Regions from separate parts of the Gillisia sp. JM1 genome, predicted to be linked through region 2. Evidence: riboswitches for the same ligand, from Rfam matches in the RefSeq annotation. Region 2 holds a riboswitch; each other region holds the start of a gene.

Region 1 (10,280 bases), 120 kb from region 2:
TCCAACATGGCTACAAACTCGTCAAGGCTACGTGTGGAATGTCCAATGGTCCAAAGTTTCTTGTTTTCTTTTTGTGTCATAAACTTGATTTTAAAATGCCGCAGCACTTTTTTATTCATCTGGTTATGAATTTAATGGTCTTTATTTTTGTTGATGGTTTTGCTTTTCATTAAGAATTTTTTGCGACATCTTCTACACGTTTGGCACTATCAGATTTATTTAAACTTATCCGAACGATACTGTCCGTTATTGCTGATAGATCATGAGGAACGTTACCTTCCAGCGCGACTAAATCTCCTTTATTTAGAGTATGAGCTTTTCCGTTAACCCCAAAATTAATACTGCCTTCAAAAATTTCAACCACGATAGGAAAAGGGGTTTTGTGCTCTTTCATTACTTGGTCTTTCTTAAAAGCAATCCGTATTTCCTTTCCTGTTTCCGTTTCTAGCAACACCTGGATGGCGGGTCGCTTTTCATTATATTCTATGTTGCTTGTTAATGATGCTGTTTTCATAAGATTTGGATTTTATTATAATTCTTAAATGTTTTTTGGAGTAAATCTACTACAACGAAAAAGATCTTACTAGAACTTTAGGCAGCCAGTGATTCAATTCTTTTTTCAATTCCACTGTCTTTGGAAAATTAAATCTCACCTGTATTGGACAAAATAATTAAGGGAATCAGTTTTCGAAAAATACACTATCATAAGACTCTAATTTAATTCCATTTTTTAATGAAACTTTTTTCTGAAATTTTGTGTTTCTCTAAACTTTCAGCCTTTTTCAGAACTATTATTCATACTTAGAATAGCTACATAGTTTGACAGGGCAAACGCATTAAAAAAAGTTTAAGTTAATTGGGTAAAAAAGAGTGCCAATCACTTAAAAAACCAGCAGAATATTTGCTGTTTTCAGTTTAAAATATTGTATATTATACTGATAATCAATATTTTACACATTTAAAAACCGCCCAAAAACTAAAGACCATATTTGGTCAAATACCCGACTTTAGACGTTCCCACAAGCAACTTTATGATTTGGAAAGCATCCTTCTCATCGGGATCATTTCAGTAATCTGTGGGGCAGATTCATGGAACGAAATGGAAAACTATGCCAACTCAAAAGAAGAATTCCTTAGCAGCTTCCTTGATCTGCCCAATGGCATCCCTTCGCACGACACATTTAATCGCGTTTTTTCCAATATTGACAGTGATCAATTTGAAAAGTGCTTTATACAATGGGTCAGTGATCTTGCACAACTCCAGCCCAGGGAAATCATTGCCATAGATGGCAAAACAATCAGGGGTGCCAAAGCTGGCGGTAAAAAATCCCCGGTGCACATGGTCAGTGCTTGGGCAAACGACAATAATTTGGTCTTGGGACAAGTCAAGGTTTCTGAGAAGTCAAATGAGATTACTGCCATTCCAGAATTATTAAAGGCCTTGTCCATAGAAAACACCATTGTAACCATTGATGCCATGGGATGTCAGACAGAAATAGCCAAGGCCATCGTCAATAAAAATGCAGACTATATCTTGGCCGTAAAAGACAATCAACCTCAGTTGCTGGAGCATATTGAAGATGAATTTAGATTTGGGAAAACCATGGAATCAAACCTTGTCCAAGAACTGGACCATGGCAGGATAGAAACCAGGACATGCAGTGTGATCGACAACTTTCAGTTTATTGAAAAGACCAATAACTGGGAAAACCTGACAAGTGTTATAAAAATAGAAAGCAAACGTGAGTTTAAAAACTCAGAAAAGCCTGCACAACATGCAATAAGATATTATATTTCAAGTATAAAGGCCAGCTCCCAAGATTTCCAAAAGGCCATTCGTTCCCATTGGTCCATAGAAAACAAGTTGCACTGGACTTTAGATGTTGCTTTTTCAGAAGATGCTTCTAGAAAAAGAACAGGCAACTCCACTCAAAATTTCTCGATACTCAATAAAATCGCATTGAATTTGTTGAAAAATGAAAAATCATCCAAAATAGGCGTTAAAAGCAGAAGGCTCAAAGCGGGATGGGACAACCACTATCTGATAGAAGTGCTGAATCTAATGAAAGTTTAATGCGTTTGCCCTGCATAGTTTGAGATTAAACAATTTGCTATTGATCAAAAATCGCTATTTTTGGACACTTCTAAGTGTAAGTATTAAGTCTATAAAATGTGATGATGTTTTTTAATTATGTTATCTAAACTGTTTTTGAATAAAAGACTTATACTAAAATTGATACCAAAAAAGTGAAACTGAAACGAAGGCGAAAATTAATAACATATCTAAATATTTTAGATCAACCAATTAGATTTAATCCGTTCGTATTTAGTCGGACTTTTCTATTATGGGCTCTTCTAGGACTGATTGGTGGTCTTATTGCTGGGGTGTATTGGATTATTCTTGAGTATTTGACGCATAGAATCGCTGTTTTTGAAGGTTGGGAGGTTATACCCGTTATGTCTATTTGTGGGCTTTTAGCTGGGTTAATAATTCATTTTATTGGTGACCCAGGAGAAATTCACTTGATTGTAGATAATATTAAATTCAATAAAGGAAAACTTGACCCCAAGAATAATCCCTCCATGATTTTGTCATCCTTATTATGTGTCGCTTCCGGAGGTAGCCTTGGTCCTGAAGCACCTTTGGTGCAAGTAACAGGCTCGACAGGTACCTGGCTAGGTAAAGTATTTAGACTTAAAGACGAAGAATTGAGGTCTTTAAGTATTGCTGGGATGGCTTCTGGATTTACGGCTTTATTTGGTGCTCCTTTAGGAGGAAGTTTATTTTCATTAGAAATTCTGCATCATAAACATGCGCTAGAATATTACAAAGCAATCATTCCTGCCTTAGTTGCAAGTAGCTTTAGCTATGTGATTTTTGCTTTAATCGTACATCTTGGACTCGGTGCCACTTGGGCTCTTCCAACTTATGAATATTCTGGAGTTTTTGATTTTGGGATAGCAATTCTTTTTGCAATTGCCGCTACAGCTATTGGATGGGGATTTATTTATTGTGTGAAGTTTTTTAAATTTCTATTTGAAAGACGCCCTATACCAATATATATAAAAACTCTCATTGGTGGAATCTTACTTGGAATTATATCTTATTATCTCCCGATCACCAGATATTTTGGTCATCATGAAATAAATGAACTTTTAGCTGATGAACTTAATATAAACCTTCTACTTCTAATTTTGTTTTTTAAAATAGTTGCAATCTCAATTACGGTGACTTCAGGTTGGAGAGGTGGTTTTATTATTCCATTATTTTTTGTAGGTGCTAGCCTTGGGTTAATTATTCATCAAATATTTCCCCAGACAAATTTATCCTTGGCAGTGATTACTTGCATGGCAGCAATAAATGTCTGTGTAACCCGTACTCCTATGAGCACTACGATCTTGCTCGCTACTCTTACAGGGTTCACCTATTTCATACCAATATTATTTGCAAGTTTAACAGGATATTTTTTAGCACCCAGAATACCATTTATAGGTTCACAAATGGGAAATGGAGAAAAAATACGGCACACAACATCGATTAAGCGCAAATAGCGGGTGTTTAAGTAACAAGTTATATTTCAGATACCAAGAAACAGACAACAAAGCCGACAAGAACGTGTCCTTTCTCCACGCTACTTGCCTTAATCAAGACCATTAGTTATAATTAAAAAAAAGACCGACTTGTCTGTTTTTTGAAATTTTGATTATATTTAAGGCGTGAAACATTCCAAAATAAAGCAAAATATAATTGAGACCGCTTCATCCTTGTTCTATAATAATGGATATAACTCTACGGGAATAAATGAAATAATAGAAAAAGCTGGAATTGCTAAAGCAACCCTTTATAGTCATTTTGATTCAAAAGAAGATGTTTGTATTGCTTACCTTAAACATAGGAATGAAATTTTCGTAAAGGAAATAACAATGTATTGCAAATCACAAGCAAAAGGAAAACCACAAATAGTTGCAATTTTTGATTTCTTACAGTTATTTTTTTTAAATGAAAATTTCAATGGCTGTTGGTGTATTAATACAGTTTCGGAAATTCCAAAAGGAAATAAAAAGATTAGAAATGAAATACAAGAACAGAAAATCATGTTTGTCCAAATTATTTCGGAATTAGTAAAATACAACTTGCCAAACCTAACAGAAAATCAATTAACCCCATTATCAAGGCAAATCTATTTACTATATGAGAGTGCTGTCTCAGAAAGTCATTTGCACAGAGCTGATTGGCCGATAAAGGAGATGAAAAATATATGTTCGCAAATCATAGCATAAAAAAATTTGCGTATTAAAATACAGACTTGTCTGTTATTTATTAACATTATTAAATAATTACGAATGAAAAATTTTAAAAACAAAGTTGCTATCATTGTTGGTGGAACCAGCGGAATAGGTAAATCTACCGCAGAGCAATTACTAAAAGAAGGCGTTATCGTGCATATTGTTGGACGGAATACAGATAAAATAGAAGACCTTCCAAATCTTTTTAAACATAGAACAGATATTACCGATGGTGGTCAGCTTGATAATTTGATTAGCGAAATCAATGAATTTCAAACTATTGACTATCTGGTAAATGCTTCCGGAATTTTTGGGCCAAAGCCTTTTCTTGAGCATACAAAGGAAGATTACGATTCATATCTTGATTTAAATAGAGGATTCTTCTTTTTAACTCAAGCCATTGCAAAGAAAATGAAAGAAACTAAGGGAGGCTCAATTGTAAATATAGGTTCAATGTGGGCAAAACAAGCTATAAAAGCAACACCATCTTCTGCATATGCAATGCAAAAAGCGGGATTGCATTCATTGACAAAGCATTTGGCAATGGAATTGGCTGACTATAACATAAGAGTAAATGCTGTATCACCAGCAGTAGTCAACACGCCTGTTTATCACAGTGTGTTTGGTGGAGAGGAAGAGGCGGAGAAAGCTCTCGAAGGCTTTAATGATTTTCATCCCATTGGACGAATTGGCACGCCAAAAGATATATCAAATAGCATTGTATTTCTTTTATCTGACGATGCATCTTGGATAACTGGAGCTATTTGGGATACAGACGGCGGAGTTATGGCTGGGAGAAATTAATTGCAAATGCCATTGAGTTATCAGCAAATAGAGGGCATTCGTGTAAAAGCGATATAGAGATCAAATAACAAAAAACAACGCCAAGAAATTTGCGTCCTTATCCCATTTGTCCTCAACTTTAATCATTAAAAAGATATTTTTTTGCCAAAAAAATTGTTTTTTATAGTTAAAGAGTTAATTTTGTTCTATCAAGTCAAGTAAAATTGATTTATAAAGAAGCGTTGAGAGACAGGCTCTTTGATGCGCTAGCAACCAGACTCCGGTCAAGGTGCTAATTCCTGATCCGATTTTGGAGAATATAAAACAATTGAAACAATGAAGAATTCTTTTCTTATTTTGACTACCATCTTTTTTGAGCATTACGCTCTTTCTACTCCTAACTCAGCAACTAAGAATTGTTGTTGTTGTTGTTGTGGATAAAACTTACTTGCCTCTTATTACATAATCAGGCTATGAATAGGAATTTACTAGCTGTATTTCCAACCCTATTCTTTTCACTAAACTATAAATATAAGTGCTCTATTAGAGCTATTACCTTAAGAACACGATTGTTTTCGTAACAATTTATCACCGTTCAATAATTTGTTTTTAATAAAAATTATAGACTGGAGGCAAAAGTGAAAGAGTTATAGCCTCATAAAGTTTATTGTCGATTAAGTAAGCTTCTACAAAAATTCTCAACGAAATAAATATTTTAATTACTAAGTAAAAATTAACATCATGAATATCAATAACAAAGAACAGGCAATTGCCGTTTACTACGAACATCCAGATTGGTTTCGTCCCCTATTTAAAGAACTTGAAAATAGGCAGCTTCCGGTAATAAAATATGACGCAGCAGAACACCACTTCAATATATCTGAAAAAGAATTTCCTTACAGGGTTTTCTTTAATCGCATGAGCCCATCTGCATATCTTCGGAACAATACGCAGGCAATTTTCTATACAACAGGACTACTAGCATCTTTGGAAAGCAACGGAGTACGGGTTATTAACGGTTCAAAAGCCTGGAGACACGAAATTTCTAAAGTTTTACAACTTAGCCTCTTGGAATCTTTAGGCCTACCCTATCCTAAATCTGTAGTAATCAACAATCCTTCACAAGCCTTGGCTGCCTCAAAGGACCTACGCTTTCCAATTGTCGTTAAAGCGAATATTGGTGGAAGTGGTGCGGGAATAACTCGTTATAATACCGAGGAAGAACTCAAAAAGGCTGTTGTTGATGAATCTATTGAACTGGGATTGGATTTTACTGCGCTTGTACAAGAGTTTATTCCGGCAAGGGGTGGGAATATTCACCGGGTGGAAACACTTGATGGGAAATATTTATATGGTATAAAGGTATACACCTCAGGTGATAGTTTTAATCTTTGTCCTGCAGACATTTGCCAGACAACAACGGGACAGGAACTATCAAGAAATGCCTGTGCACTTGATGCTCCAAAGAACGGACTTAAAGTAGAAGCATATACTCCTTCAAAGGAAATTATTGATGCTATTGAGAAAATAATTCAGGCCGCCGGGATTGAGGTTGGTGGAATAGAATACATTATAGATGACAGGGATGGCCAACTATATTACTACGACATTAATGCGCTTTCAAATTTTGTTGCAGATGCAGTCAATGTCATAGGTTTTGACCCACATAAAAAATTAGTGGATTTTATAGAAAAAACAGCAAATTTAAAATTAAAACAAGCATTATGAAATTTGGATACTGGTTACCCGTTTTTGGCGGATGGTTAAGAAATGTAAAAGATGAGAATATGACCATTTCCTGGGATTATATTAAGGAACTGGCTCAAAAGAGCGAAGACTGGGGTTATAGCCTTTCCCTTATTGCAGAATTATATTTGAATGATATAAAAGGAGAAGAAGCTCCTTCCCTTGATGCTTGGTCTACTGCAGCTGCATTGGCAGCGGTAACCAAAGAACTAGAAATTATGGTGGCAGTAAGGCCTACGTACCATAATCCTGCTTTGTTGGCTAAGGCGGTAGCAAATCTGGAACACATAAGCAATGACAGAATTTCTCTTAACGTGGTTGCTTCTTGGTGGAAAGCCGAAGCAGATAAGTACGGAATTGAATTTGATGAGCATGACAATCGTTATGCGCGCACCAGCGAATGGATAGAAGTGATCACCCGCCTTTGGAAAGAAGATCATGTTTCTTTTCAGGGGGATTATTACCAAGTGAAGGATAATATTTTGCAGCCAAAACCATCTAAAAAGCCCTTTTTGTATGCGGGTGGAGAGTCTGAAGCGGCTAAAACAATGATCAGTACTCAATGTGACGGCTATGTTATGCATGGGGATTCTCCCGAAGGAATTAAGAAACGTATTGATGACATGAAGCAGCGCAGGGAAAAATTAGGACTGGAACCCATGAAATTCGGAGTGGCTGCTTATTCCATTGTAAGAAATAATGAACAAGAGGCAAAGCGGGAAATTGAAAGGATTTCCAATGTGGAAGCTTCTTCCGCCAGTTATAAAAATTATCAGCAATGGGTTGAAAATACGCAACTGGAAAGCAAGCTTTCATTGCAAGATTATTCGGTTTCAAATAGAGGCCTTAGGGCCGGCCTTACAGGATCTGTTTCCCAAGTTCAGGACAGAATTCATGAATTTGAAAAGGCAGGGGTAGATTTTTTCTTGTTGCAGGCTAGTCCACAAATGGAGGAGATGCAACGTTTTTCAGAAGCCGTGATCTCAGAAATGGCTTAAAAACTATTTTTTAGTAACATACTACTAGGCTGCTTTTAATCAAAGGCAGCCTTTTTCGTTCTATAAATTCGGTAACAAATTGAGCCAATAAAATTTTTAGAGTAAAGTTTAGAGCGGTTAGGAACGTAGATCTTTTCCTATTTAGACTAACAACGAATCAATCTCAAAAGTTATTGACTTGATCCTTGCTTATGGCTGTCCGATAAATCTGGGAGATGCTCGGTTACTAAATCACAATAGATATCCTCAAAGACAGTACAGTCTCTTCTTTTTTTGGCATCAGAGATTGTACTTCTCTTTGGTGAATAATCAAACTTACAATGTGAGATTTTATGGTCATAGCTTACAATGCCACCGCACAGTTCACGTAGTGAGTTGCACACTGAGGTCACACCATATACCATTGTAATTAAGTGCTGAAATGTTGAAAACCGTCTGCAATAATGATCCGATTTGCGCGATAAAGCACGTGTCGTTATTTTACTTTTATTGAGCAAACCTATCATTTGACTGAAAATCGGCTGTCCGAAAAAAAAATAGTACTTTTAACCATGGTTGAATTTCTGGTCAGATATTAATTATTCTATATAAGCAGAAAGTCTCAATTTTTGAGGCTTTCTTTATCGGACACTAATGATTTAAAATAAACGAAATATTTACTGAATAATAAGAACTATGTACAATACGATGGAAAGTATATGTAAAAGATAAAGCATAGACGCAAGATATATTTGTACCATAACTTTTAAAGAAATAAAATCCTGAAAACAGGATTAGCAAATTTAATTATCAGAGTTGGGTTTGCGCTACTTTTTATATGGGGAGGACTGGAAAAATTTATTGAAGGGTTTTTAGGAGGTGTTGGCCTACATAATATGGCTGATTTCTTAAAACAAAGCGGACTTGCTTTTCTTGGCGATTCAGGAACCTATATTTTAGGTGCACTGTTGGCTTTACTTGAGCTTGCCGCTGGTATCTCTCTTGATCATAAACAAGCAGACCATATATGCGTATGCATTTTTAGCATTTGTGATGTTAATGGCATTAGTACTTGTTCAAATCCCATCAGGAAACTGGATGAACATTATGATAAATATTGCTTTAACCACCACGTTGGCTGGATTTGCAATGCAAGAAAAGCAAAGGGTTGAAGCATAACAATAACAAAATAATTACAATTAATCTATAAATAACAGACCATGAACACTACAGAAGAAACAATTGAAAAAAATTTAAAACACATACACCGTCTTTTGGAAAAAGGTGGGTTTATTGAAGCAATGGAAACCTATTTTAGCGACGATGTACAGATGCGTGAGGCCAATGAAGAGCCTAAAATTGGCAAACAAGTTACACTTGATGCTGGACACGATTTAATTGATAATAAATTAGAAGAATTTATCAGTTATAAAATTGGGAATTACGCCGTGCAAGGCAACCACAGCTTTTACGATGCCGTAATGACGCTTAAAATGAAGGACGGAAGTACGATGTTATCTGAGCAGATAGTGGCCACTGAATGGAAAGATGGTAAAATATATAGAGAGCGCTATTATCACGCATAGTCCAATAGTGATCTAATGAAAAAGGCGAATTCCCAATATTCGCCTTTTTTCATTTATAAACACGCTATTAGCTCGCTTCTCCCGTGTTATTTTTAGTATATACGGCTGACGGGATGATCTAAAAAACACCCAATAATTACCTCTTTATAGCAATTATTGAGCGTTTTAAGGTGATTTTAGCTGTTACCCAGCAATATTTTCAACGTTTTTTATCCGAATGCAGATGCTACTGCGCCGGCATCCACTCGATAATTACGGCCATTTACAAAATTAGCTTTATCAGAACATAAAAAAGCGATTACAGCGGCAACTTCTTCAGGTTGGCTACGGCATTGTACTTCCAGATGTGGCCGTTTGTGGGATCAAGGAAAAAACTTGGGGAGAAATGTATCTTTGCAAGCAAAACACTTAGAACTTGGATAAAGAATTAGCCCGCTATTTATTGCCAGAAGGCATATTGGAATATTTTGAGATCATCAGTCATAAATCATCAACAGACAAGGTTCATTTCTATTTAGAAGAGAAGAACATTCTACCCAAAGAACATCAATCTGAAATAGCACAATCCAAAGGCTTCTTACCAGAGATAACGGTTGAAGATTTTCCGCTAAGGGGTAAATCCGTATTGCTCCATATAAAACGGAGGCGCTGGACCCTGGTCAATACAGGAGAGATAGTAAAAAGAGATTGGAACTTAATAGCTAAAGGCACTCGGATAACTAACGAGTTTGCCTCTTTTTTAAAAGGTATCGCTTGATACTCATGCGGTAAGTGCCAAACGCTTTGGTGACTATTATAAGACCAATGGTAAAACGCTGCAGTACCACTACAAAAATCATCTTAGCGACTTCAAAGATTGGACGCAAAAAGAGCATTCACAGGATTGGCTGCTCTATGGAAA
Region 2 (10,280 bases):
TGCTTCAGAACATGTTTTTAAAGACGATTCAGAAGAGATAGAAACCAGAAATGTGAGGTTTAGAACGGTGGGAGATGTTACCTGTACTGCTGCAGTAGAATCTCATGCCAGAACTATTGAAGAAATTGTCCATGAAATCACCAATTCCCCTATTTCTGAACGTGGTGCCAGAATAGATGACAAACGATCTGAAGCGGCCATGGAAACTAGAAAACAACAAGGTTACTTTTAAATAATAAAAACAATATGGAAGTTTTAAAAATAGCAACTGCAGGAAGTGTAGATGATGGTAAGAGTACATTAATTGGAAGACTATTGTACGATACCAAATCCCTAACTACAGATAAGTTAGAAGCTATTGAGAAAAGTAGCCGAAAGAAAGGTCTGGATTATCTTGATTTTTCTTTGGCCACAGATGGTTTAGTGGCAGAACGGGAGCAAGGAATTACGATAGATGTTGCACATATCTATTTCTCGACCAAAAAGAAAAGCTATATAATTGCGGATACTCCCGGTCATGTGGAATACACTAGAAATATGGTGACAGGAGCTTCTACTTCACAGGTTTCAATTATTTTGATCGATGCTAGAAAAGGGGTGATTGAGCAAACTCAGCGTCACTTTTTTATCAATAATCTTTTGAGATTAAAAGAAGTTGTAGTGGCCGTGAATAAAATGGATCTGGTAAATTATTCTGAAGATGTCTTTAACGAGATAGTATTAGATTTTAAAAAGATCCAAGGGGAAAGTGAATTTCAAGATCAAAAAGTAACTTTTATCCCTGTGAGTGCCTTATGGGGTGAAAATATAGCTAAAGCTTCTACGAATATGGAGTGGTATAAAGGGGATACTGTACTAGATCATCTGGAAAATATTAAGGTTGAAGATTTTCAGAATAGTACTCAAGCCAGATTTCCAATTCAAACAGTAATTAGACCCAAAACAGAGGAGCATAGAGATTTTAGAGGTTATGCAGGAAAGTTAAGCGGCGGAAATCTAAAAGTGGGGGAATCTGTCACTGTTTTGCCTAGTTTAACCAGCAGTAAGATCAAGGAGATATTCTTTTTTGACAAGAAATATGAATCGGCTAAACAAGGGAGTTCAGTAACTATTACTTTGGAGGATGATATAAACATTACCCGAGGAGATACTTTGGTGAAATCTGAAGAGTTACCACAGTCATCCAAAACTTTAAGTTCTACAATTTGCTGGATGGATTCAAAACCTTTAGTTCCAGGTGGCAAGTATATATTTCAACATAATACCAACAGGATCCTTACTAAGGTAGATCTAATTGAAAATATGAAGATTGGAAATTATAAGTTAGGTGAGGTAAATTCGAATTTACAGTTAAATCAAATAGGGCAAGTATCTTTAAAGTTGAGTAAGAATATCTATGCAGATGTTTATAAGAGTAATCCTGAAAATGGTAGATTCATTTTAATAGACCCAGCAACTAATACAACTGCAGGAGTAGGTTTTATAGATTCTTTAAATATCTAATTTACAGTACAATTCGTGACCTATATTCATTCAGGATTCATTAAATTTGACAAAATTCTGGAATAAGATGAAGATCAATTTAAAACGACTGAACAACAACTATCTTTTCGAAACTAAAAACGAACGAGGAGATATTGTGCTTTTAGATAACAAATCTGAAGAAGAACCAAAAGGCTCTAGCCCAATGGATCTAATTCTGAGAGGAATTGCTGGTTGTAGTAGTATAGATGTTGTAATGATCTTGAAGAAGCAACAGCATGAGCTTGAAGATTTGCAGGTAGAAGTGGAAGGTTTCCGTGAAGAGGGTGCTATTCCAAATGTTTTCAAAAAAATTCAGTTAGACTTTATTTTGAAAGGAGATGTACCTGCAGCTAAGGTTAAAAGGGCCGTACAGTTATCCATGGAAAAATATTGTTCAGTTTCAAAAATGTTAGAAAAAGCAGCAACAATTACCTATGGAATTAAATTAAATGGCGAAGAAATTAGCTGAGGTTAATTAATAAGTTAACCTTTGAAATGCGCAAAACTAAGCGTATATTTACAAAACTTAAGTTCTTGTTTTTATTTAAAAACGTTATCAAGAAAGGTGGAGGGATAAGACCCTATGAGACCTTGGCAACCCTCCTTTTGGAGAAGGTGCTACGTTCTACCACGCTCATGCGTGGATAGATAACAAAAAGAATTCTTTTCTTCCTTCTTTTTTGATACATATATACTTTATAATATGTCAAAATTAGAAGAGACACTTTCCAAAAAAATATTAATCCTCGATGGTGCAATGGGCACCATGCTTCAAGAATATAAATTCTCTGAAGAAGATTTTCGTGGGGTTCGTTTTGCCGGTTGGCCAAGATCCCTAAAAGGGAATAATGATCTTTTATCGCTTACACAGCCTCATGCAATCGAGGATATCCACAGAAAGTATTTTCTGGCGGGAGCAGATATCGTAGAGACCAATACTTTTTCCGGAACCACCATCGCTATGGCAGATTACGGCATGGAGGAATTGGTCTATGAGTTAAATTATGAATCGGCAAGGATTGCTAAAAAAGTTGCTGTAGAGCTCACTTTGGAAGATCCATCAAAACCTAGATTTGTAGCTGGTGCAATTGGGCCAACTAATAAAACTGCTAGCATGTCTCCAGATGTAAATGATCCTGGTTATAGAGCTATCTCATTTGAACAACTTTTAGTTGCCTACAAACTTCAAGCTCGTGCCTTGATTGATGGGGGAGTAGATGTTCTTTTAATTGAAACTGTTTTTGATACGCTTAATGCAAAAGCGGCTTTATTCGCTATAGATGAATTAAAAGAGGAGTTAAATTCCGAAATTCCTGTAATGATAAGCGGGACAATTACAGATGCTTCCGGGAGAACCCTCTCCGGGCAAACTGCGGAAGCTTTTCTGATTTCAATTTCACATATGAATTTGCTGAGTGTAGGTTTTAACTGTGCGCTTGGTGCAAATCAACTTACTCCCCATTTAGAAGTTTTGGCTCGAAAAAGCGATTTTGGGATCTCTGCTTATCCAAACGCAGGATTACCGAATGCCTTTGGAGAATACGATGAAACTCCAGAGATAATGGCAGAGCAAATTCGAGAATATTTAGAAAAAGGTTTGGTGAATATCCTGGGCGGATGTTGTGGTACAACTCCGGCGCATATTAAAGCGATAGCTGAAATTGCCAAAGAATATAAACCAAGATCTCTTAAAAAATCATTGAACCCTGAAACAATCCTATAATCATGACTGAATTTAGAGCATTAAAGCTTTCGGGTTTAGAGCCACTAATAATAACACCAGAAAGTAATTTCGTGAATGTGGGAGAGCGAACCAACATGTCAGGTTCCAAAAAATTCCTCCGATTAATAAAGGAGGAAAAATATGAAGAAGCCATTAGCATTGCAAGGGAACAAGTAGATGAAGGTGCCCAGATCATAGATATAAATATGGATGATGGTTTGGTAGATGGGAAAGCAGCAATGGTAAAGTTCCTTAATCTCATAGTCGCAGAACCTGATATTGCAAGAGTTCCTATTATGATAGATAGTTCCAAATGGGAGATCATAGAAGCGGGACTTCAGGTAGTACAAGGGAAATGTGTGGTAAATTCTATCAGCCTAAAGGAAGGGGAAGAGGAATTCATCAAACATGCAAAAAAAGTTAAGCGATATGGTGCAGCCGTAATTATTATGGCTTTTGATGAGTCTGGACAAGCCGATTCCTATGAGCGCAGAATAGAAATAGCAGAGCGTTCCTACAACATACTTACGCAAAAAGTGGGTTTTCCTCCAGAAGATATCATCTTCGACCTTAATATATTTCCGGTAGCAACCGGGATGGACGAACATCGAAGAAATGCAATAGATTTTATTGAAGCAACACGTTGGGTGAAATCTAATTTACCACATTGTAGTATAAGCGGTGGAGTAAGCAATGTTTCGTTTTCCTTTAGAGGGAATATTCCGGTGAGGGAAGCCATGCATTCGGTTTTCTTATATCACGCCATTAAAGCCGGGATGAATATTGGAATTGTGAATCCGGCAATGCTGGAGGTCTACGATAATATTCCAAAGGATCTTTTGGAACATGTAGAAGATGTTATTCTGGATAGAAGGGATGATGCCACCGACCGGCTTTTAATATTTGCTGAAACCGTGACCGGTACTATTAAGGAGAATAAAATAGATCTTTCTTGGAGAGAAAAGACCTTACAAGAGAGAATTACCCATGCCTTGGTTAGAGGGATTGATGCCTTTATTATCGAGGATGTAGAATCAGCCAGATTAATTGCGGCCAGACCAATTGAGGTGATTGAAATTTATTTAATGACAGGGATGAATGTAGTAGGAGATCTCTTTGGAAGCGGTAAAATGTTCTTGCCTCAAGTGGTGAAATCGGCGAGGGTTATGAAAAAAGCGGTGGCCTATTTACTTCCTTTTATAGAAGCAGCAAAAGATGGCTCCACTGGAAAAGGAGCAAAAGGTAAGATCTTAATGGCAACAGTAAAGGGAGATGTTCACGATATTGGGAAGAATATTGTAGGTGTGGTGCTGGGCTGTAATAATTACGAGATTATAGATCTTGGCGTCATGGTAGCTCCAGAAAAAATTATAGAGATTGCAAAGACTGAAAATGTAGATGCTATTGGCTTAAGCGGACTTATAACTCCGTCTTTAGATGAAATGGTATTTTTAGCTAAAGAGATGCAACGACAGGATTTTTCGGTTCCCTTATTAATTGGAGGCGCAACTACTTCAAAAGCACATACCGCAGTAAAAATAGATCCTCACTATACCAATGCAGTGATCCACGTAAATGATGCTTCTCGTGCAGTAAATGTGGTGAATGACCTTCTGAAAAAAGAAACTTCAGCACAATATTTCAAAAACATTAAAGAAGATTATGACTTATTCAGAACCAATTTTTTAAAGCGAAGTAAAGTGAAAGATTTTCTTCCGATTGACCTTGCACGAGAAAATAAATTCAAGATAAATTGGAAGAATTCAGAAATTGTAAAACCTAATAAATTGGGAGTTCAGGTAATTGAAGATCTGGATCTCGAAAAGTTAGTTCCTTTTATAGACTGGACGCCGTTCTTCAGAAGTTGGGAACTTCACGGAAAATATCCTGCAATTTTAACCGATGAGGTAGTTGGAGAACAAGCCACCATTTTGTTTAAAGAAGCACAGCAACTTTTAAAGAAGATCCTAAGAGATAAATTACTAAAAGCAAAAGCGGTCTTTGGTTTATTCCCTGCAAATTCAGTTAAAGTAGATGATATCGAGATAACTTATTCCGAAGGAAATAAAGAAAAACAAACAGATTTTAGAACGTTAAGACAACAGCTCAAAAAATATGAAGGCAAACCCAATTTTGCTCTAGCCGATTTTATTGCACCGAAAGAGTCAGGAATTCAGGATTATATGGGTTGTTTTTGTGTAAGTACCGGGTTTGGAACACAAGAGTTGGCTACAAAATTTGAAGCCGACCTAGATGATTATAATTCAATCATGATTAAGGCCTTATCGGATAGATTAGCTGAAGCTTTTGCAGAATATCTTCATAAAAAGGTGAGGATTGAAGATTGGGGCTATGCTTCAAACGAAGAGCTTACTAATGAAGATTTAATAAAAGAAAGTTATAAAGGAATTCGTCCTGCTCCTGGATATCCAGCCTGTCCAGATCATTTAGAAAAAATCACCATTTGGGAAGTCTTAAAAGTGGAAGAAAATATCGGAGTTAAACTCACAGATAGTCTAGCTATGTGGCCTGCTTCTAGTGTAAGTGGTTATTACTTCGGAAATCCTGAAGCAAAATACTTTGGCCTTGGAAAGATCAAATTAGATCAGGTGCATGATTTTGCAAAAAGAAAAAATATTTCTGTGGAAAAAGCAGAAAAATGGTTAAATCCTTCAATTTCAGATCAATAAAAAATAGATGAAAATAACAGAACATTTAGCTGCCGCAAAAGGTAAAACACTTTTTTCTTTTGAAATATTACCTCCATTAAAAGGTCAGAACATTCAATCTATTTTTGATGGAATAGACCCCTTAATGGAGTTTAAACCTCCGTTTATAGATGTTACTTATCATAGGGAAGAATACGTGTACATAGAACAAGCCAACGGATTTCTAGAGAAAAAAGTTGTGAGAAAACGACCTGGGACGGTAGGGATTTGTGCTGCTATCCAGAATAAATATGGCATAGATGCCGTTCCACATATCCTTTGTGGAGGATTTACAAAAGAGGACACCGAGAACTTTTTAATAGATCTCGATTTTTTAGGGATCCACAATGTAATGGCCTTAAGAGGTGATGCAGTTAAGAGCGAAACATATTTTAAACCAGAGCCTAAGGGCAATAATTTCGCTTCAGACCTCGTAAATCAGATCTCGGAAATAAATCGTGGGCAATACTTGGATAACCCTCTAGAGAAAAACCATACCACAGATTTTTGCGTAGGTGTAGCAGGATACCCGGAAAAGCACATGGAAGCACCAAGTTTAGATAATGACATAGAAAAATTGAAAGTAAAAGTTGCTGCCGGGGCAGAATATGTAGTTACCCAAATGTTTTTCGATAATTCAAAATTCTTTGAGTTTGTAGAAAAATGCCGAAAAAGCGGAATAACAGTCCCAATAATTCCAGGACTTAAACCCCTTGCTACAAAAAGGCAACTCACCAATATTCCGCATAGATTTCATTTAAATCTACCAGAAGAATTAATTAGTTCAGTTAATAATTGCAAGACAGATCTGGAAGTTCGGGAAGTTGGTGTAGAGTGGTGTATCGATCAAAGTAAAGAACTTATAAGTTCGGGTGTAGAAGTGCTGCATTATTATTCTATGGGAAAAAGCACTAATATTCATAAAATTGCAGCTTCGGTTTTTTAAAATAATAGATTAGATTTGCCCCTTATGAAAAAAAGTTTACTCGCCCTGCTTTTAATTTTTTCTACAGTTTCCTATGCTCAAGAAGAGATAAAAAAGTATTATGCCTTTGATGCCAATTATTTTTATGGCTCCATCATGGAACACAATCCTGATATAGCACATTTAATTACCGGTCATCCCACTGGAGTGATTTTGAGTTTCAACAGGAAAACCTATGGATTAGAAGCTTGGGAGCGCAGGTATAATTACCCAGATTTTGGTTATTCATTTTCTTATCAAGACATGAAAAACCCTTATTTGGGTGAGAACTATGGCTTATATGCCCATTTTAATTTTTACTTTCTCAAGAGGAATTTAATGTTCAGAGTAGGGCAAGGGTTGGCTTATGCTACAAAACCTTACAATTCAGAATCTAACTATATTAATAATGCTTACGGTTCCCGATTATTGAGTTCTACTTATTTAATGGCGAACTATCATAAGCAAAATATTTATAAAGGTTTGGGAGTACAGGCAGGTGTTTCTATAATTCACTATTCCAATGCGGACTTCAAATCTCCTAACAATAGTACCAACACCTTTACGTTTAATTTTGGATTGAATTATCATTTAGATTATGAGAATATTCCCGAATATGTAGAAAAAGATTCGAAGGAGAAAAGATATACAGAACCTATTCATTATAATTTTGTTATTAGAAGCGGTATAAATACCACAGGAGTGATAGGCTCTAAACAATATCCATTTTTAACACTGACAGGGTTTGCAGATAAAGTGATCAATAAGAAAAGTACTTTACAAGCAGGAGCAGAGGTGTTCTTTTCTAAAGCTTTAGAGGAATTTATATATTTCCAGTCCGTTGCTTTTCCTCAGGGAATAACCGAAGGAGATGAAGATGCTAAAAGGGTAGGAGTTTTTATAGGTCATCAGTTAACCTTCAATGAAATGTCCCTAGTTACACAAGTGGGTTATTATGCCTATTATCCGTATGATAATTATGTAGAGCGACTGTATAACAGATTGGGTTTGCGTAGAGAGATTAATGATCATTGGTGGGCTTCAGCAACTGTAAGGTCTCATGCTGCAAATGCTGAAGCAGTAGAATTTTCAATAGGATATAGATTGTAGAATATGAAAAAGTTAGTTTTTTTAATACTTTCTACTTTTTTACTAAGTAGTTGTGATGCCGAAGATGCTCCAGGATGTTTCAAAAAAGCAGGAGAGATCGTGCAAGATGAAGTTTCAGTAGATGCCTTTAATGAAATAATTGTTTACGAAAGAGTAAAGCTCTTCATTCAGCAAGGGCCAGTTCAAAAAGTGGAGATAGAAACCGGTGAGAATCTAAGAAAGGATGTTTCTGTTTTAGTTATAGATAATAGGTTAAGTATTCGGAATGAGAACTCTTGCAATTTGGTTCGCGAATATGAGATTACCAAGGTATATGTAACAATTCCAAATCTTACTTGGCTTCAAAATAGTAGTGGAAGCACTATAGAAACTATTGGAACTCTTAAGCTTAATAATCTTTGGCTTCGTTCTGTAAACCAGGAAAATGATTTAACGATTCATACCGATGGGGATTTTATTTTAGATCTGGATGTGGAAAATTTAAGGATCACTAACGATAATGTGTCCAACTATTTCCTAACAGGAAAAGTGGAGAATTTCAATGTGTTCTTTGCTGCGGGAGATAGTAGATTGGATGCTCCGGAATTAATAGTGCAGAATTATGATATCTTTCATAGAGGAACTAATAAGATGATATTATTCCCAGTGCAATCTCTAAAAGGAGAATTGCGTAGCAGCGGAAATGTGATCGCTAAAAACAGACCTGCGATTGTTGAGGTAGACGAATATTATACCGGTCGACTTATTTTTGAGTAGTTAATTCTGAAAACAAAGTTTCTAAATTTTTAGATTTTCTATTTAGCTGAAGGGTTTTTAGTCCGTTATCATGAGCGAAATCGAAAACTGCCGGGCGCATGTCTTTATCTGTATCGAATTTGAGTTCGTAATTAAATCCTCCGATATTCTTGACAGATTTTAGATTTGGTAATGCATTTAAAGCAACTTCCTCTATTCTATAATCGAATTCTACTTGAATTAGTTGCTCCTTTTCCTCTCGAAGCTCCTTCATTTTCTTATCGGCAACAATAACGCCTTTATCAATAATGATCACACGGTCGCAAATGGCTTCTACTTCCTGCATAATGTGTGTAGAGAGAAATATAGTTTTTTCTTTTCCCACTTTTAATATCAGATTTCGGATCTCTGTAAGCTGATTTGGGTCCAGACCTGTTGTAGGTTCATCTAAAATAAGAACTTCCGGATCATGTAAAAGTGCTGAAGCCAGCCCAACTCGTTGGCGATATCCCTTAGAAAGTTGTTCTATTTTCTTGTTCGCTTCTGGTAAAAGCCCCGTCATTTCAATTACTTCTTCAATTCTGGATTTATCAGATTTATAAATAGAGGCATTGAAGGCCAAATATTCCCGTACATACATTTCGGTATATAAAGGATTATGTTCAGGTAAATAACCAATAGAACGTTGCACAGCTTTTAGATCTTCTGAAAGCAAGATGTTGTTTACACTCGCTATTCCTTCAGAAGCGCTTAAATAACCCGTTAGAATCTTCATAAGTGTAGATTTTCCCGCGCCGTTAGGCCCTAGAAATCCTACGATTTCACCTTTTTCGATTTGGAAGGAAACCTTGTCTAAGGCTTTTTGCTCTCCGTAATATTTAGATATTTCTTTAACAGAAATGGACATAGTAAAGCTTTTTTCAAAAGTATGGATAAATTTATTTTAAAAAGGATCTCACTAAAACGTTATCGTGAAAAAATATAAAAAAGAGTAGGTGATATTAAATTAAATACTACATTAGCAATAGTTAAAAGAACAATGAAGAATATAATTACTTGGACTGCATTCTATTATTTTTATTTCTATTACGGAGATAAAATCGGGAGCGTCATGTAATTAAAATTATAAATTATATAAAGAGGTCCTGATTTAATCTAAATCAGGACCTCTTTTTTTTTGGAAAATTTTAAAATGGAAAAAATAATAGGGATTCAAGGGGTGCAAGGCTCTTTTCATCATTTGGTTGCCCAGGAATATTTTGGGACAAATGTGAAGGTGTTAGAATGTATGTCGTTTCATGATTTGGTACATTCCCTTGTTGCCGGGGATTCTCAAGAAATCGTGATGGCTATAGAGAATTCTATTGTAGGGTCCATTTTACCGAATTATGCACTTATAGATGAGCATGACCTTAAGGTAGTGGGTGAACATTATATTCCTATTAGTATGAATTTAATGGCAATGCCGGGTCAAGATATCTCTAGCATTAAAAAGGTGGCTTCGCATCCTATGGCT
Region 3 (10,280 bases), 1.3 Mb from region 2:
TCTTATTACCAATTATAGAATTGTTGGATATGAATTCTAAGGAGGTTCAAGCCATGATCTTAGTTCCTTCCAGAGAACTTGCTATACAGATTGAGCAAGTGGTTAGAGAAATGGGTACTGGTTATAAGACCAATGCAGTTTATGGAGGTAGACCATTTTCTAAGGACAAAATTGAGTTGAAGCATGAACCTGCAATTTTAATAGGTACACCTGGAAGAGTTTCAGATCATTTAAGAAGAGAAACTTTTTCTGTGAATTCAATAAAAACTTTGGTATTAGATGAGTTTGATAAATCTTTAGAAGTTGGTTTTGAAGAACAAATGACAGAGATCATTAACGCCTTGCCAAATATTGAAAAACGAATTTTAACTTCGGCTACACAGCAAATAGAAATTCCGCGTTTTGTTGGATTAAAGGATGCTGTGCATATAAATTATCTGGTTGTCAAGAAGGTCTCTCAGCTTCAGATAAAAACTATAAATTCTGCTTCCAAAGATAAATTAGAATCTTTGAAAGAGGTTTTAGATCATATTGGCAACAAGCCGGGTATCATATTTTGTAATTTCAGAGATAGTATTCAAAGAGTGAGTGATTATTTAACTCAGAATCAAATAGGTCATGGTTGTTTCCATGGTGGTATGGAACAAAAAGACAGAGAGCGATCTCTAATTAAATTTAGAAATGGAACTCATAATATTATTGTGGCCACAGATCTTGCAGCCCGTGGATTGGATATTCCTGAATTAAATTTTATTATACATTATCAACTTCCGCTTAAAGAGGAAGAATTTACCCATAGAAATGGACGTACTGCTCGAATGAATGCGAGTGGGAATGCATATGTTATAAAATGGGTAAAGGAAGACCTTCCGGATTTCATAGAATTGGATGAGCTTAAGAATCTTTCTCCTAGAGAAACACCTTCTAAAACGATTTGGGAAACATTATTTGTTTCTGGCGGTAGAAAAGACAAGATCTCGAAAGGAGATATCGCCGGATTATTTATTAAACAAGGTAAGTTAGAAAAAGATGAGTTAGGTGCAATTGAGTTGAAACAGGATTGTTGTTTTGTTTCAGTCCCTGCAACTAAGGCAAAAGAGCTTATCTCCAATCTCAACAACACCAAACTAAAAAAGAAGAAAGTAAGAATAAAACTCGTTTAGTTTTGTTCTGTTTCAAAATCCAGCCCTCAAATAGGGAAAAAGCCTCTAGAAATCTCCAAAGGCTTTTTTTTTGTTTTAGGAAAGCTTATTTAATCCCTCATTGAGGGTTTAATTCCTCGAGTCTTGCCTCGAATTTTTAAAAGTATTTTCCAATTCATACCTCGTGGGCTTGCCCCGAGGTTCTTGATTTTTACAATAATTGTAACGATGCTATCCGTCATGCTGCTCTGACAACTATAGGAATTGTTTCAGCATTGTATTTATTTGGATTAAGACCCTGAAACTCCCGACGATTCTGGACAGGGTGACTAGAAAATTTCAAAGAGTGTAATTTTGTTTAAAAAAAATTACATAGATCTATGTTTTGAGGCTCTTTCTTTCATAGAATCGTACATAGTATTCACCTTTTTATCGAACTCCAAAGGATCATTAAAGTTTTCCTTGTTATTTTCTATACGTTCTTTTCCACCCATAATAACATCTATTTCTTCATTTTTTAATCCTTTAAGAGTGTCTTCTGCAACCATTTTAGGGGTGTCCATATTTTTAGAAGAAGCGCTTTCCATCATTGGAGTATCTGTGGCGGTTGGATAAACCGTCATAACATGAATTGGGAAATCTTTCAACTCCCGTCTCATAGCTTCAGAAAATTGTTTTACCGCAGCTTTCGTAGCAGCATAGGTTGCATAAAATGGCATTCCTATTAATCCTAAACCTGAAGATATATTTATAATGGCTGCATCTTTACTTTTCTTAAGCAAAGGAAGAGCATGTTTGGTGAGCAATATAAGTCCTGTGGTATTGATATTTTGTTGAGCAATAATATCTTCATCAGAAATGTCCTCTAAAGCACCAGCGCTTACTACACCTGCATTATTTATAAGAACATCAATTTCTTTCCATTCCTTTTTGACCGAATTTATCACTTCTTTAATGTCATCTAATTTTGAAACATCTCCCTGAATAAAACTAAATGTTGCTTTAGGAAATTCGGTTTTTAGTTTCTTCATTTTATCCACATCTCTTCCAACAACAGCAAAAGTGCTAGCGCCGTTCTTATGAAATTCAGTGATTAATGCTTTCCCAATTCCGCTAGAACCTCCGGTGATTAAAATTTTCTTATTTTCAAAATTCTTCATTGCTATATTTTTTAAATCTATTGAAAGATAAAGTTTTGGTGTTTTATTTTTACTAAAGTCGACTTAAAAAATTGACTGAAACAGGATTATACTGTGAAAGTTCTATTAAAAGAGTATAGTTGTAAAAAAGAAATTATAGGGATACGATTAGATATAAACATTTTCAATCCTGCCTATACTTTATGGTAGATAATAAAATTATATTTGCAGACTGAAAATTTGATATAATGGGTTCTGAGAAAGATGAGATAAAAGGAAATTTAAGTAAAGCAGAAATTAATCTGTGCATCTCTATGTTAGAGTCATTAGTTGAAGATTCTAATCAGATTTTCGATCTTTCTGAAGAAAAACGAATCGCCTTAATGAAGGCTGCCGGAGCATTAACACGCCCAAGTAGAGATGATTTTATTAAGAGAAAGAAAGATTCTAAAAAGGCTGCAAAAAGGAAGATGATCGAACGGGATAAACATGCCCGAAAAGAAACCGGGATTAGAAGCGCCAGAGAAGCCACAATTTTTATTGCTCCCAGTCTTGTTGAAGTTCCCGCAGATGAACGCCCAGAATTAGAATCTCCTCGTAACTGTTATGTGTGCAAGACTTTGTATACTAAGTTGCATCATTTTTATGATACTATGTGTACACAATGTGGTGACTTTAATTATGCCAAGCGTTATCAAACTGCCGATCTAACGGGTCAAGTTGCAGTAGTAACAGGATCTAGATTAAAAATTGGGTACCATATAACACTTATGCTATTAAAAGCAGGGGCAACAGTAGTTGCAACTACCAGATTCCCTGTAGATTCAGCCTTGCGATTTTCTAAAGAATATGATTTTCAAGAATGGGGAGATCGCTTAAAGATCCATGGATTGGACCTTAGACATATTCCTAGTGTAGAGATCTTCTGTAATTTTATAGAGCAACGCTATGAGAGATTAGATATTCTAATAAATAATGCTGCTCAAACCGTACGTAGACCCTCAGGATTTTTTGCGCATTTAATGGAAAAAGAAGAACTACCATATGACTCATTACCTCAGTTTGCGAAAGATCTATTAACAGATCACTATAATTCTTTGCAAGAATTAAAATCATTAACAGAAGGGTCTTCTAATAATCAAAATAATGTTTTGCCGGTAACCTGGCATGGACCGGAACCAGGAATTGGATTAAGAGCTTCTGCCAAACTATCACAGATCCCTTACAGTTTTGATAATTCACTTTCCACCAAAGAAGTTTTTCCAGAAGGAAAATTAGATGCAGATCTTCAACAGGTGGATCTTAGAAAGACCAATAGTTGGAGATTAAGATTAGGGGAGATAGAAACCACAGAAATGATCGAGGTTCAGTTAGTAAATTCGGTTGCTCCATTTGTTTTATGTAATCGTCTTTCAGATCTAATGAAAAAGGAGAAAACTGGTAAGAAGCATATTATTAACGTTTCTGCTATGGAAGGAAAGTTCCATAGATTCAAAAAAGAAGATAGACATCCACATACCAATATGGCGAAGGCTGCATTGAATATGATGACGCATACTTCTGCAGCAACTTTTGCTAAAGATGGGATTTTCATGAATGCTGTAGATACCGGTTGGGTAACAGATGAAGATCCTGCAGAATTGTCTAAGAAAAAAGTGGAAGTTCATGATTTTCAACCACCTTTGGATATTGTGGATGGTGCAGCCAGAGTAATGGATCCATTATTCGATGGAATAAACACGGGTAAGCATTGGTGTGGAAAATTCCTTAAAGATTATAGACCAATTGACTGGTAAGAAATAAAAAAATTAAATTAGATAACCTATGGATAATAATAAAATACCTCAAAAACAGCATAACAATCAATTACACGGAGTAAAATTGGTTGATATTATCGAGCGTTTGGTAGAAAAGCATGGATGGGAGAAAATGGGGGAGATGTTACCTATTAGGTGTTTCACTCACGATCCTTCTGTGAAATCAAGCTTGAAATTTTTAAGAAAAACACCTTGGGCAAGAGATAAGGTGGAGAAAATTTATATGCAAGATTTATAATTTTTGATTGTCATTTCAAAAGGAGTATAGCGGACTGAAGAATTTCAAAGTAGCATGATGTTTCTTTAAGAGATTCCTCCTTCGTCGGAATGACAAAGCTTAATAGCTGTCATTCTGAAAGGAGCATAGCGAATTGAAGAATCTCAAAGAAGCATAATGTTTCTGTAAGAGATTCCTAATTTTGTCGGAACGACAAAGCTTAATAGTTGTCATTCTGAAAGGAGCATAGCGAATTGAAGAATCCCAAAGTAGCATGATGTTTCTGTAAGAGATTCCTCCTTCGTCGGAATGACGAAGCTTAATAGTTGTCATTCTGAAAGGAGCATAGCGAATTGAAGAATCTCAAAGAAGCATAATGTTTCTGTAAGATATTCCTCCTAACGTCGGAATGACAAAGCTTAATAGTTGTCATTCTGAAAGGAACATAGCGAATTGAAGAATCTCAAAGAAGCAGATGTAACATTATAAGAGATTCCTCCTTTTGTAGGAATGATGAAGCTTAATAGTTGTCATTCTGAAAGTAGCATAGCGAATTGAAGAATCTCAACTTCAATATTTCATCAAAATTATTTTTATCTTAATCTGATGAAAACTTTAGGCACACATAACTACTACACTTATATTCTCACTAATAAAAACAAAACAGTTTTATATATAGGAGTTACCAATAATCTGAGAATAAGGTTAGAGTACCATAGAAACCCGAATGAGCCAAAAAATAATTTCACTACGAAATATAAGTGCTTCTACTTAATATATTATGAACATTTTCAGGACATCAATATAGCTATTGGAAGAGAGAAAGAGCTGAAAGGATGGAGTAGAGAAAAGAAGGAGATTCTAATAAATTCAACCAATCCCAATTGGGAGTTTTTAAATGATAGAATATAACGAAATGTCATTCTGATCATTGCGAAGAATATTTAAGAAACTGAAGTAATGTTATAAGAGATTCCTCCTAACGTCGGAATGACAAAGCTCAATAGTTGTCATTCTGAAAGAAGCATAGCGAATTGAAGAATCTCAAAGTAGGATGATGTTTCTGTAAGAGATTCCTCCTTTTGTAGGAATGACGAAGCTTAATAGTTGTCATCCTGAAATGAGCATAGCGAATTGAAGAATCTCAAAGTAGCATGATGTTTCTGTAAGAGATTCCTCCTTTTGTAGGAATGACGAAGCTTAATAGTTGTCATCCTGAAATGAGCATAGCGAATTGAAGAATCTCAAAGTAGGATGATGTTTCTGTAAGAGATTCCTCCTAACGTCGGAATGACAAAAGCCTTGTAATTGTCATTCTGAAAGGAAGCGCAGCGAATTGAAGAATCTCAAAGTAGCAGAATTAAATTTCATAAGAGTTTCCTCCTAACGTCGGAATGACAACTTTTGTTCTATGTCATTCTGAACGAAGCGCAGCGAATTGAAGAATCTCAAAGTAGCAGAATTAAATTTTATAAAAGTTTCCTCCTAACGTCGGAATGACAAAAGCCTTGTAATTGTCATTCTGAAAGGAGCGTAGCGGATTGAAGAATCTCAAAGTAGCAGAATTAAATTTTATAAGAGCTTCCTCCTACCGTCGGAATGACAACTTTTTATTCTGTCTCATTCTGAACATAGTGAAGAATCTCAATGTACTAGAAATATGGTAATAAGAAATCCCTCCTTCGTCGGAATGACAAATAAAAAATGCACGAATATCATATAGAATATTCGTGCATTTCTGTTTTAATTAGTGCCGCTATTTACTTTCTGCGATCCAACTATCTATTTTATTCTCTAACAATTCTAAAGGCACACATACAGTTTCTAGAACCTGATTGTGATACTGTCTTATATCAAATTTATCACCTAATTCCTTTTTCGCCCTTTCTCTTAATTCTATGATCTTAAGTTGTCCGATCTTATAAGAAAGTGCCTGACCAGGATTGGCCATGTACCTTTCAATTTCAGAAGTTATTCCTGCTTCAGACTCTGCTTCGTTTTTCATAGAATATTGAATTGCTTGTTCTCTCGTCCATCCTTTAGAATGTAAGCCTGTATCTACAACCAATCTTACTGCTCGATGCATTTCTGCACCTAACATTCCGAAGTATTGGTAAGGATCTGTATAGAGTCCCAATTCTTTTCCTAAGGATTCTGAGTACAAAGCCCAACCTTCACCATATCCGCTATACCATAATGTCTTTCTGAAATCTGGCAGCAAAGTGCTTTCTTGAGTTAAAGAGATTTGGTAATGATGTCCCGGAATTGCTTCATGCAAGAATAATGATTCATCCGAATATATATTGTAAGTCGGTGCATCTGGAATTGGTACATAAAAAATTCCCGGTCTTGTTCCGTCTAAAGAACCTTGGTTATATTCGGCGCTTGCAGAATTTTCTCTGAAAGCTTCAGTTCTTCTAACTTCAAATTGAGTTTTTGGAGTAACATCAAATAATTTATCCAACTGAGGTTTCATCTTTTCATGGATCGCATTAAAATTTGCGATAATATCTTCAGGTTTACTATAAGGCATTAACTCCTTATTCTCTCTAACATAATTAAAGAATGACTTTAGATCTCCCTTGAATCCGATTTGCTCTTTTACTTTTTCCATTTCTGAAGAGATACGCGCCACTTCATCCAATCCTAATTGATGGATCTCTGCCGCCGTCATATCTGTAGTGGTATATAGCTTTATTTGATGCTTATAATAAGCTTCTCCATTTGGGATAGCTGCAATTCCGCTGGTGGTTCTACCATCCGGTAAGTATTCATTCTTAACAAAATCATGCAATTTTTGATAAGCAGGAATCACTCTATTATTGATCATAGAAGTATAAGACTCCTTTAATTTGGTTTTTTCTTCTTCAGAAAAACCTTCAGGAAAATTAGTGATTGGAGTGTAGAAAAGATGCTTATTTAGATCTTTTTCGGTCATAGCTTCTAATTGAGGAATCACTTTAACGATCAAGGATTTTGGTAATACATAAGCTTCCTTCATTCCTTCCCTCAACTTTTCTTCAACGGAATTCATCCAAATTAGATAGCCATCTACACGCTTTTCCCAATTTTTATAATCTTCTACAGTTTTAAATGGCTGCGAACTCATTCCACTTGCCAATTGTCCCATATTTAAGTTAACAGACCACATTTGGTCTATAGGAAAGAATTCAGAATTACGAAATTTTAAGGTTTCCAAATTTATATCAGTTTCCCATTTTAATATCGCCTTGCTCATCTGCTCGGTTTCAGAAAGATCTGAATTGTCAAACTTTGCAATCTTTTCTTGATAAGAAGTATAATAGTTTTTCAATGAATCTCTGTATGCTTCAGAAAGGGTATTAGGAAATTGATCGTTATACCTATTATCTCCTGCCGCTGTTGCACTTAATGGATTCAGTTTAAGACCGTCTTCATAATAGTTTCCTAGCAACTCATTAAATTCTACTCCAATTTTATTTTCAGAAGAATTTTCTTGTTTTGGTTCGTCTTTACAGCTAATAATCAAAAGACTTATTAATCCTATAGTAACTATTTTTTTAATCATTGAAATAAATTTAAAATTAATGCTATAAATGTAGTGGAATTCTAATTGAATTATAATCAGACCAATAATTTTTATTGAAGCTAATATTTCTACTTTTAAAAAATTTACAAGACTTTGATTTTAAGGGTTTTATATATTTTAAGAATGATGCCTATAATTAAATCACATTTTCTCTTTTAAGTAGAGCTATAAATTTTATATTTGCAGCTAATTATCGAGAATCTCAAAAAGAGATAGCAACCTGCATTAACAAGCAAGGTGCTAAAATGATAAGCCATTTCTTTGGAACAAATGTTAATCACTACTTCCTTTTTATTGCTTTAATTTCCTTTATTGAGATTCATAAAAATTTTGATTTATGAATAATTCTATTGAGACTGAAAAGAAGGGAAATTTTTATGCATTACTACCCTTATTTTTATTTGTTTTAACTTTTTTAGGTGCTGGTATCTATTTAGACGATTTTTATGCATTGCCTTCTCCAATTGCAGTAATACTAGGAATAGTGTTAGCACTAGTCATGTTCAAAGACTCGATTAATATCAAAATAGCTACTCTCTTAAAAGGCTGTGGAGATGACAAAATATTAACCATGTGTCTTATTTATTTGTTAGCAGGTGCCTTTACAGTGGTTTGTAAAGCAACTGGAAGCGTAGATGCTATTGTAGAACTTGGCTTACAATATATTTCAATTCAGTGGTTGTACGCAGGGGTATTTATAATTGCAGCATTTCTCTCTATAGCAACCGGTACTTCTGTTGGAGCAATTGTAGCATTAGGAGCAGTTGTAATAGGTTTTGCAGATACTACGGAGGTGTCTTTAGCAATATTGAGTGCCTCGCTTTTGGGAGGTGCAATGTTTGGGGATAACTTGTCTATTATATCAGATACCACTATCGCTGCTACCCAATCTTTGCAAGTAAATATGAAAGATAAATTTAGGCAGAACATAATTATTGCGGGACCGGTAGCAGTTGTTACCATTGGAATTTTACTTTATCAAGGTTTTGCACTAGATGATAGTATTAAATTAGACTCATCTAATTCAATAGAAATTATTAAAATAGTGCCTTATCTATTAGTGCTAACACTTGCCGTTGTTGGAATAAACGTTTTTGTAGTGCTATTTATAGGAATTCTGGCTGCAGGATTTTTAGGGATCTATTACGGAGATTTTGGATTGCTCGAATTCGCAAGATTATCCTATGAAGGATTTACAAGTATGACAGAGATTTTTCTGCTTTCTTTATTAACCGGTGGTTTAGCAGCATTGGTAACCAAAGCAGGAGGAATCACATTTCTAATAAATTTTATCACAACTAAAATGAATTCTAAAACTGCATATTTTGGGATCTCTGGTTTGGTAGGTGTTACAAACATGGCTATCGCTAATAATACAGTTTCAATTATTATAATTGGTCCCATTGCAAAACGACTAAATGATCGGTTTAAACTGAATCCAAAAAAAGTAGCCTCAGTCCTAGATATTTTTGCCTGTGTAGTGCAAGGTTTATTACCTTATGGAGCTCAATGTCTTATAATTTTAAGTTTGGCTGATGGAAAAATAGATTACTTAGATCTTGTAAGTAACTCATGGTATCTTTGGTTATTATTAATAGGTACTCTCCTTTATATTCAGTTAACATCCAGGAATACTCCTCCTAAGATTCCAACTGAAAAAGAGTTGATTTTGGAAAAGGGTTTAGCTAATTAATTTGCGATTTTATAAAAATGAAACCGTAGAGTTTTAGAATATTTTACGACCATTAAAACTATAACTTTAAATCGTTACTGTTTTTAGAATTCACACGTTATTTATATCTAAAACACAAAGGTCAAAAGTATAAAACCATTAAGGCCTTCCTTGGGAAACCAGTGATCCATTTTTATATTGCGCTCATCACAGAGATGAATAACCTGAGGGAAATGAACACATAGGGCCTGCAGTGCCTTTAGATGGAAGAAAAATAGGTCAATATTTTACTATTAAAGATGGTTGGAGAATGTATCATGCTAGCACTATGCTTGGGTTTCCATTTCATCCACATCGCAAATTTGAAACTATATCCATCAACAACGAAGGCTATGTAGATCATACAGATTCTTCAGGAACTGCAGGAGCTGCAGGCAGATTTGATGCCGGAGATGTGAAATGGATGACTGAGGGGAATGGGATTCAGTATTTAGAAATGTTTCCACTTGTATAAGAAAATTAAATATGAAATTATATAAGCAGTCTTTTTAGACTGCTTTTTGTCTTTTACATAAAAAAAATATTTCTACTTGTTATTTCTGCAGTTTCTAATATATATAGTCCAGAAGACGCTTTGTATAGAGGCTTATTTATTGGAAGTTTAACTACTGGATTGTTAATCATGCTGGGCGGATTTTTTTATCGAAATTTCAATGACAAACTTT

What was found. Region 2 has a riboswitch for S-adenosylmethionine ahead of H033_RS0106750 (homocysteine S-methyltransferase family protein). Riboswitches for the same ligand answer to the same signal wherever they lie in the genome.
Region 1: linked by a shared signal. The riboswitch ahead of H033_RS0106205 (RimK family alpha-L-glutamate ligase) and the one ahead of H033_RS0106750 (homocysteine S-methyltransferase family protein) in region 2 are both predicted to bind S-adenosylmethionine.
Region 3: linked by a shared signal. The riboswitch ahead of H033_RS0112730 (Na+/H+ antiporter NhaC family protein) and the one ahead of H033_RS0106750 (homocysteine S-methyltransferase family protein) in region 2 are both predicted to bind S-adenosylmethionine.

Annotation. Positions count from the first base shown of each region.
Region 1 covers NZ_KE384218.1:651,061-661,340, reverse strand. Annotated here, with positions in the region: gene H033_RS0106235 (DUF488 family protein) at 1-80, opposite strand, end outside; gene H033_RS0106230 (cupin domain-containing protein) at 170-514, opposite strand; gene H033_RS0106225 (ISAs1 family transposase) at 923-2,074, shown strand; gene H033_RS0106220 (chloride channel protein) at 2,248-3,552, shown strand; gene H033_RS0106215 (TetR/AcrR family transcriptional regulator) at 3,718-4,281, shown strand; gene H033_RS0106210 (SDR family NAD(P)-dependent oxidoreductase) at 4,345-5,091, shown strand; SAM riboswitch class I at 5,297-5,396, shown strand; gene H033_RS0106205 (RimK family alpha-L-glutamate ligase) at 5,812-6,798, shown strand; gene H033_RS0106200 (LLM class flavin-dependent oxidoreductase) at 6,795-7,814, shown strand; gene H033_RS22465 (DUF4372 domain-containing protein) at 7,985-8,332, opposite strand; gene H033_RS19710 (hypothetical protein) at 8,690-8,965, shown strand; gene H033_RS0106190 (hypothetical protein) at 9,014-9,379, shown strand; gene H033_RS21200 (SDR family oxidoreductase) at 9,589-9,723, opposite strand; gene H033_RS0106185 (hypothetical protein) at 9,795-10,136, shown strand; gene H033_RS0106180 (transposase) at 10,195-10,280, shown strand, end outside.
Region 2 covers NZ_KE384218.1:774,335-784,614, forward strand. Annotated here, with positions in the region: gene cysD (sulfate adenylyltransferase subunit CysD) at 1-232, shown strand, start outside; gene H033_RS0106740 (sulfate adenylyltransferase subunit 1) at 247-1,503, shown strand; gene H033_RS0106745 (OsmC family protein) at 1,571-1,993, shown strand; SAM riboswitch class I at 2,075-2,179, shown strand; gene H033_RS0106750 (homocysteine S-methyltransferase family protein) at 2,228-3,247, shown strand; gene metH (methionine synthase) at 3,250-5,937, shown strand; gene metF (methylenetetrahydrofolate reductase [NAD(P)H]) at 5,945-6,901, shown strand; gene H033_RS0106765 (acyloxyacyl hydrolase) at 6,926-8,029, shown strand; gene H033_RS0106770 (head GIN domain-containing protein) at 8,033-8,785, shown strand; gene gldA (gliding motility-associated ABC transporter ATP-binding subunit GldA) at 8,772-9,671, opposite strand; gene H033_RS0106780 (prephenate dehydratase) at 9,957-10,280, shown strand, end outside.
Region 3 covers NZ_KE384218.1:2,067,387-2,077,666, reverse strand. Annotated here, with positions in the region: gene H033_RS0112760 (DEAD/DEAH box helicase) at 1-1,163, shown strand, start outside; gene H033_RS0112755 (SDR family NAD(P)-dependent oxidoreductase) at 1,511-2,302, opposite strand; gene H033_RS0112750 (SDR family NAD(P)-dependent oxidoreductase) at 2,530-4,077, shown strand; gene H033_RS0112745 (VF530 family DNA-binding protein) at 4,106-4,336, shown strand; gene H033_RS0112740 (GIY-YIG nuclease family protein) at 4,922-5,227, shown strand; gene H033_RS0112735 (DUF885 domain-containing protein) at 6,072-7,862, opposite strand; SAM-I-IV-variant riboswitch at 8,069-8,164, shown strand; gene H033_RS0112730 (Na+/H+ antiporter NhaC family protein) at 8,221-9,576, shown strand; gene H033_RS21380 (pirin family protein) at 9,809-10,069, shown strand.